One region of the Mangrovibacillus sp. Mu-81 genome, then DNA from elsewhere that is predicted to be linked to it. Evidence: a T-box and tRNA genes for the amino acid it is inferred to sense, from the RefSeq annotation. Region 1 holds a T-box; the other holds one or more tRNA genes.
The links. A T-box is a leader RNA that pairs with one kind of tRNA and senses whether it is charged. The one in region 1 lies ahead of V6B33_RS10160 (tryptophan--tRNA ligase), so its partner is inferred to be a tRNA-Trp.

Region 1 (4,202 bases):
CGTTGAAAACAGCGGGGTAAAAGAAGGGGATACTGTCATTGTTCTTGGGAGCGGCCCGATAGGACTGATGGCTCAAAAGTTTGCCAAATTAAAAGGCGCCGATCGAGTCATTGCTGTTGATCAGGTTGAGCACCGCCTGGATCATGCTAAACGCACAAACAGTGCTGAAATATACAATTTCAAAGAAACCCCTGACATCGGATCTGTCCTTCACGAATTTACTAAAGGAGGCGCTGATGTGGTCATTGACTGTGTAGGAATGGATGGTACCGTCCCTCCCGAAGAGACATTAGGATCAGATTTCGATAATCAATTCGGAACCATCAGTCCAATTAAAACCGCCTCACAAGCTGTCAGAAAATTCGGTACAGTGCAATTGACAGGTGTTTATGGGACGGAGGCAAACCGTTTTCCCTTAGGCGACTTCTTCAGCAGAAATGTCTCCATCAAAATGGGGCAGGCTCCTGTCATACATCTTATGCCTAAATTGTATGATATGATAGAAAACAACGAATTTGACCCTACCGATATCATCACTCATCGTTTACCACTTGAAGAGGCGGCAAAGGGTTATGATATTTTTGATGAGAAAGCGGACGGCAATATTAAAGTGATTTTAAAACCATAATAATTTTGATTAGAAAAGCTGCCATATCACTTGGGATGGCAGCTTTTTTATATTCTTCTTCAAGAATGAAGGATTCCGATTTTCCTTTTCACCTCTTGCAAAAGTGGACGGGTTTTCTTTCTTGCTTTTTCTGCACCCTGCAGTAAAACTTCATTAAGCTTTTCAGGAGATGCCATCAACTCATTGTATCTGTCACGCGGCTCCTCCAAATACACATTCATAACATCAAAAAGCTCTTTCTTGGCTTCTCCCCATGAAATTCCCGACAGGAAGCGATTTCTCATTTCTGAGGTTTGTATGTCTGTCGCAAATTCTTTATATAACGAGTATATTACAGATGCATCCGGATCCTTCGGCGCTCCAGGCGGGCTGGAATCTGTCTTGATCTTATTTATGAGTTTTTGCAGCTTTTTCGGTTCCTCGAATAATGGGATGGTATTGTTATAGCTTTTACTCATCTTGCGTCCATCCAATCCCGGGAGCACAGCGGTTTCTTTTTCAATGACATACTGAGGAAGTGTGAATGTGTCACCGTAGGTATGATTAAAGCTTTCAACGATGTCCCTTGCGATTTCAACATGCTGAATTTGATCCCTGCCCACAGGAACAATTTCAGTTTGGAAGAGCAGGATATCCGCAGCCATCAAGATCGGATACGTAAACAACCCCATATTCACTCCTGTATCAGCCTCTCTTCCAATCTCGATATTTTCCTCGACAATGGATTTATATGCATGTGCCCGGTTCATCAATCCCTTAGGAGAAAAACAGGCTAATATCCAGCTTAATTCAAAAATATCCGGGACATCTGATTGCCTGTAAAATATCGCTTTCTCAGGATTAAGCCCTAAAGCTAGCCATGTAGCAGCAATTCCGCGGCTGAGCAGATTCATTTCCTCTTTGTCATGTATTTTTGTGAGTCCATGATAATCCGCTACGAAATAAGCAGGCATATATTCTTCGTTTTGTGCAAATTCGAGTGCTGGTTTTATTGCACCGATGTAATTTCCCAAATGCACCCTTCCTGTAGGTTTGATCCCGGTCAGCACTTGCTTTTTCATCCCTCATTCCTCCATTTCTTTTAACGCAAAAAAGGGCTCCCCATCCTAAAAAGGACGGGAAACCCGTGGTGCCACCTTCATTCGTTCACAGCCGTAAACGCACTTACATGTACATAGGATCGTACCTAGATACATTGTCCCTTGTAACGGTGAGACTTTCCGCCACGACCTACTTTCACTTTCGGTCTGGGTGCTCAGAAGCCCATTCGACTGTCCTGCCACGCTGATTCTCACCGCCCATCAGCTCTCTGAAGAGTTTTCAACAGTTTACTTTTCTTCATCATTGCATACGTATTTTCTTGTTTTCCAATATTTTATAGTAAGAGGAAAATTTGGTCAATACTTTTTTAAATTTCCTTTGATGTAAAAGGCAGAAATAATTTTACACCTCTTTTGTTAAAGGGTAGGAACTTCATATCCCCAACCAGGTGACTGGCATATCCAAGCATGCATGCTTCAAATACGCCTTCTATCTGCAGTGAAGACTCAAAGTATTTCGAAATAAACCCAAAAAAGATTACTCCAAGCAAAGAATGGGTATAACTTCGGTGTGAAACAAGCGAAGCAATTACGATGTAGATTCCAAGCAGCCATAACCAGGTTTCATCCATATGCCAGCCTGCTGCAGCCACTCCGATTCCTGTAATGGTCAGCATCCTCCTCTGAGTAATCACGGTGGAAAGCATTAAAATACCGATTCCGTATCCTATACCGATCCATTGTTCTCTTCCTTGCTCTTCCAAGAAACTGTATAATATCATCATAGAACCAATTACTTGGGCCACCGCACGGATCATCTTTGGTGAAAAGGTCACCTTATTACTGAGCTTACCATCGATATCCATATCCGGCATCAACCCGGAAATCGCGCCTGCTGTGACAAGAATGGCTGTCGCGCTTAGATCTGATCCTGTTGAGTTGGCTGTGATAAATCCCGCAGCTGCTCCTGCGGCCATATGTGCTGTTCCGTTCACAACACTCCTCCTTATCTTACAAGAAATACTGAACTTCCCATAATAGAGGATTTAAGGTGAAGTGAACATGGGAAACTTGAATTATTTTTTCAGCAGCTCGATCTTTACCTTCGTGATAATCTCATGAAAATAGGATGGAGGATGAGCGACAAAGTCATTTATTGATATGTTTCTGTTTATGTATTCCTTTTCAAAGTCTTTATTGATAATAAATCCTTCTGATTGGACTTCTTTCAGTTCTTTGGAGATCAGCCTTTCAAAATTTCTAAGAGTGGTGCGGAAGATGCCTGATACTTCATCCAATTGAATACTAAAGCTTTCAAAGTTCACAGGTTTTGTATAAAAATAAACATTTGCTAACTCGCGGTCCATGATCCCTGTGCCATTCAACTCTTCCTTGATGACACCGGCAAAAGTTAGATCACCGAAGTCAATCTCCATCCCCAATTCTTCATGAATCTCCCGTACCCCGTCTTCAATTAACTCATGAGATAATATATGGCCGGCAGCTGTAATATCAAACAGTCCTGGGTAATCTTTCTTTCGATCACTTCTCAGTTGAAAATAAATATATTCCTCCCCGCTGCGTTCATCAGTATGGGCCAGCCAGCAGTGAAACGTTTCGTGCCAATCCCCATCTGTATGTACTTCTTCACGAGTCCGTTCTCCCAATCTATTATAATCTCCATCGAAAATGGATAGTTTCTCTTCATTCATAAACCCGCCTCCTTCAACTTGTTATCATTATTTGCATAAGAGTTTTCCTTATTAGCTGATTTCCCTTCCATATTAACATAATTTTCTATTTTATATTCAAAAAAGAGCATAAACCCGTTTTGGTTTATACTCCATCTTAGTCCTATCATTTATTTTTTCGGCTGTTTAATTTATACACTCTGTAAAAGAAGCCTCCTATGATGAATAAAATACCACCGATAAGAGATCCCAATGTATTCATGAGCCAATCATCAATATCCGTTGACCTTCCCAGGGGAAGGAAGTATTGAGTCAATTCGATAAAGAATGAAAATAGTGCACCTAGAAAGGTCACCTTCAAAACTATCGCTCTTTGGTGGCGCATCCACCAGCTTGAAAAGAAAGCGAAAGGAACAAACAGGAAGATATTCGCTAATAGGTTTCGTATTGGAACCTCTAAATGATTGCGGTATATGAGATTGAGTTTGAGATTGGAAAATGGCTCCATATTGGTATTGCCTTTAATTCCGCCGTTCACTCCTCCATCTCCGATAAATGGAGTGAGTGTGATCAAACAGATCCCCCCAATGGAAATCGAAAGCAATAAAATGGGAAGGAGATTCATCCACCTGCCCCTTCCCTTTTTCTTTTTCCAAACGGAGACGGCTAGAATAGAAGTAATGGTAATCAGTGCAAGAATGGGTATCACCCATCCGAATGCGCTCCATAATTCATGCATCTTTCGTCTCCTACTTTCTACCTCTTATATTAATTAAATACAACGACATGAGATCATTTATACCACATTTCTTAAGAGGAGAAACATCTCCAGGCTATTCTTCA
Region 2 (4,202 bases), on a different contig from region 1:
AGCCATCTCTCTCTTGGCCTCTTCAATCATTCCAACTTCCAGTGCATCCACAATGCGTTTGTGCTCCCCATATGCTTCCATGGCACTTACTTGCAATGTATTCGACAGAACCAGGAACGCCCTGTTCACCCCGGTATTGACCGATTGGATTAAAGCCCTAAGCCTGGGATTGGGGTTTTCACCGGCCAGTAACAAATGGAACTCCCGGTCGAGATCGATGAATTCTTCATAGCGACCAGCAGTAATCGCTTTCAATTGAGCATCCATGTTTTCTTTTATCTTCTCAAACACTTCATTCTTTAAAGGTGAAACTGCTTCAAGATTGTACACTTCTAACAGTTTCCGGATTTCCATGAAATGCATCGCATCCTCTTCTGTAAATGAGGCAACAGTAGCGATCTTTTGATCAGATAATACGACCAGCCCTTCTACAGCAAGCCTTCTCAGCGCCTCCCGGACAGGCGTGCGGCTGATACCGAGTTCCTGCGCAAGCTTTTTTTCAGGAAGCTCCTCTGCCGGTGCCAGCTTTCCTGATATGATCTCTTTCTTGATCAGGTTAAAAGCCTGTTCAGCCAGCGATTCTTTTTTGATCACCCTATGCAATTTGTTCCCTCCTTTTTTGTACATGTGCCAGGCACCACTTTTTCTGTTTTCAATTGAATGAAAGTCCAGTAGTTCATAAGACTAAAAGCTATGTATGTTTATTCTTGGAGTTTAATAGAATGTGTTTTGAATGCAGCGGTTATTCAATAAGAAGGGTACATTGTGAATTGGAGATTTCTTCGTGTTCAATGGGATGAAATGATATTCTTGGTGGGTTTCTATTCATGATTCAAGGCGGTATACCGTATACATGTATGATAATTTATGCTAATCTATTTGTAAATATAAAATTTAGAATATTTTAAAAATGGAGGTAGTAGCTGGATGAGCACTGAATGGATCGAGAACCTGCAAGATTTGATAGGGGCTGAACGCGTCAGTATAAGCGAAGGGGATCTTTTCCGGCACAGCAGGGATGAATCGTTTCACGATCCCGTACAGCCGGAAACGGTGGTGTACCCGGAATCGACACAAATGGTCAAAGACATCGTGAACTTTGCAAGGGCGAATAAGCTTCCTATCACCCCTTATGGAGCAGGGTCGGGGCTTGACGGCCAGGCCATTCCCGTTTCAAGGGGCATTTCCATGAATTTTGACCGGATGAAACAGATCATCTCCTTTAACCCTGAAGACTTATCCGTTACAGTCCAGCCCGGTATCACACGCCTTGAGTTGAACCGGGAAATCAACCGGCAGGGACTCTATTTCCCCATCGATCCAGGAGCTGACGCCACGATTGGCGGCATGACTGCGACAAATGCCAGCGGAACGACCGCCGTTCGCTACGGGTCCATGCGCGATCAGGTACTGAACCTTGAAGTCGTGCTGGCGGACGGCAGGATCATCAAAACCGGCAGCACCGCAAAAAAATCATCCAGCGGATATCATCTAAACGGCCTGTTCACCGGTTCGGAAGGAACGTTAGGCATCATCACCGAAATTACCTTGAAACTTCATGGCATCCCGGAACACACGATTGCGGCACGCTGTACGTTCGATACACCAAAACAGTGTGCCGCCGCAGCACAAGCCGTGCTCACGAGCGGCATCCCAGTGGTTCGGATGGAACTCGTTGATGCCCCCAGCATCAAGCAGGTCAATGCTTATGGGGACTACCACTTCCCGGAACAGCATTCGTTATTCTTTGAATTCTCAGGCACACGGACTTCCGCTGAAGAAGATGCCGCATTTGTCGAGGAACTGATGCAGGATATGGGCTGCAGGAACTGGGAGCGGGCAAGCGGATCCATCGATCGTGCCGAGATATGGAAAGCAAGGCACGAACTTGCATACGCCTTCCGTCACCTGAAAGGAAAGGAAGTAATGGGATCCGATGTATGCGTCCCCCTGTCAAAGCTTGCCGACATGGTTGACTTTGCCCGCGCAAAGATTGAAGCAAGCGGGCTGCCTGGAAGTGTCTTCGGCCATGTTGGAGACGGCAACTTCCATACCATCATCGTATATGACCCAAACATCCCTGAAGAGAAATTGACATCGGAGACGATCAATGAACAGCTCATCCTAAAGGCAATTGAAGCTGGTGGAACCTGTACCGGAGAGCATGGCGTCGGTCTTGGGAAGATGAAGTATCAGAGGTTGGAGCATGGTGAAGCGGTAGAGGTGATGAAGTCGTTTAAAGAGCTTCTGGATCCGGATGGGTTGTTGAATCCGGGGAAAATTTTTTGTGATTGAGAGTGGGATAGGATGAAAGAATTCAGGGATATGGATTTAAATGGGACAGTGGACCTGTCCCTCCGTCCCAGGACACAGGACCTGACCCACTGTCCCTAAATAAACTAAAAAGGTCCATTCTTCTACTTCCTCCAAAAAAGGTGAGGAACTACTAGAATGGACCCTTTAATCATTATTGGATCGAGTGATGGGAATCAAACCCACGACATCAGCTTGGAAGGCTGAGTTTTACCATTAAACTATACCCGGACCGTAGTTGAAGCAATTTTGGCAGGGGCAGTAGGAATCGAACCCACACCAAAGGTTTTGGAGACCTTCGTTCTACCGTTAAACTATGCCCCTATAAAATAGATTAATAAATACTCTTCGCTTTGAGCGTATTGCTCCGCTTTCGCTGCCAAAGGTTAAGGAAGCTTATTTTCACTCCGCTTGCGCTCCGTGAAACAAGCTAAATGGAGGGGGGCAGATTCGAACTGCCGAACCCGAAGGAGCGGATTTACAGTCCGCCGCGTTTAGCCACTTCGCTACCCCTCCACGAGAGAATGAAATATGGCGGAGGAAGAGGGATTCGAACCCCCGCGGGCTTTAACACCCCTGTCGGTTTTCAAGACCGATCACTTCAGCCGGACTTGGGTATTCCTCCGTTTGATTGGCTGCTGGTAAAGTTGAGCACCCGAATTTTTAATTACCTATTCTAAGGCTAGCTAAACTTTTGCTTAGTGATGCTCCGCTGTCGCTTCGCAAGGTTAAGGAAGGATATTTTTACTGCGCTGTCGCTTCGTAAGAAATCCATGGTGGAGGATGACGGGATCGAACCGCCGACCCTCTGCTTGTAAGGCAGATGCTCTCCCAGCTGAGCTAATCCTCCCAATAAAGAATGATAGAATATCATCCGTTAGACAAGACCTATATTAATCTATCAATTCCTTTCAAAAAAGTCAACTTCAATTCACAAATTCTTCAATCATAGTAATGGATACCCCTCTTCCCTAATTTCTCATGCACACTGTCTCTATCCCCTGTCATACACAACTTAAATCGATTATTTCTGTTAAACTTGTTAAATATGGATGTTTGAAAAGGGGGGCGGGAATATGGATTATTCTGCAATTGGAAAAAAGATAAGAGAGTTGAGGAAGGTTGTGGGGCTCACGCAAGGTGAACTGGCCGAGGGAGTTTGTACACAGGCGTTGATCAGCAGGATTGAAAAAGGGGATATTTATCCAAGTGCCATGGCATTGTACCAAATCTCCGTCAAGCTTGGTGTTGATGTAAACTACTTCTTTGAAATAGGCACCACACCTCGACTTGATTATATTATGGAAGTGGAAAAACAGTTAAAATTTCACAGAATCAACCGCAGATACGAAGAAATAATAGAACTGGTGAAAGCCGAGGAAAAGAATCCTCTCTTCTATAAAGACATACAGCATCTGCAACTTCTTTATTGGCATAAAGGAATATATGCTTTTGAAGTATTAAATAATGAAGACGATGCATTTTCACTTTTAGATGAAGCTTATTACCTGACTGCCAATCAGAAAAAGGCGATGACAGAAAGAGAGATGCAAATCCTTTCTAGTAAAGGTGCTATTCTTTTTTCATTAAATCGGCACCCTGAAGCCCTCCATCATTACAACCTGGTTGAGACTGCCTTGAAAACGGCTGAGCAACTACATGATAAATCTATCAAAACCAGGTTATTTTATAATATATCCAGAGTACTAACACGCCAAGGCAAATATGAGGAGTCTATCGCTTATTGCCATAAAGCCATCAATTGGTGCATTGAAGAAGAACTGCTGTGGGGTCTTGGAGAATCGAACTATCAAATCGGCTATAACTATGAGCTCCTTCATAATTATGAAGAAGCCCTTCCATTCTTCAAACGTGCTTTTCATATGTTT

Region 2: it encodes a tRNA-Trp, which carries the amino acid that the T-box ahead of V6B33_RS10160 (tryptophan--tRNA ligase) is inferred to sense. The anticodon was not compared.

Annotation. Positions count from the first base shown of each region.
Region 1 covers NZ_JBAJHU010000003.1:609,169-613,370, reverse strand. Annotated here, with positions in the region: gene V6B33_RS10165 (zinc-dependent alcohol dehydrogenase) at 1-628, shown strand, start outside; gene V6B33_RS10160 (tryptophan--tRNA ligase) at 688-1,689, opposite strand; T-box leader at 1,737-1,982, opposite strand; gene V6B33_RS10155 (metal-dependent hydrolase) at 2,037-2,663, opposite strand; gene V6B33_RS10150 (NUDIX hydrolase) at 2,745-3,380, opposite strand; gene V6B33_RS10145 (VanZ family protein) at 3,526-4,098, opposite strand; gene selB (selenocysteine-specific translation elongation factor) at 4,193-4,202, opposite strand, start outside.
Region 2 covers NZ_JBAJHU010000002.1:394,877-399,078, forward strand. Annotated here, with positions in the region: gene V6B33_RS05560 (GntR family transcriptional regulator) at 1-594, opposite strand, end outside; gene V6B33_RS05565 (FAD-binding oxidoreductase) at 928-2,295, shown strand; tRNA gene V6B33_RS05570 (tRNA-Gly) at 2,472-2,544, opposite strand; tRNA gene V6B33_RS05575 (tRNA-Trp) at 2,564-2,637, opposite strand; tRNA gene V6B33_RS05580 (tRNA-Tyr) at 2,749-2,829, opposite strand; tRNA gene V6B33_RS05585 (tRNA-Ser) at 2,846-2,938, opposite strand; tRNA gene V6B33_RS05590 (tRNA-Val) at 3,088-3,163, opposite strand; gene V6B33_RS05595 (helix-turn-helix domain-containing protein) at 3,390-4,202, shown strand, end outside.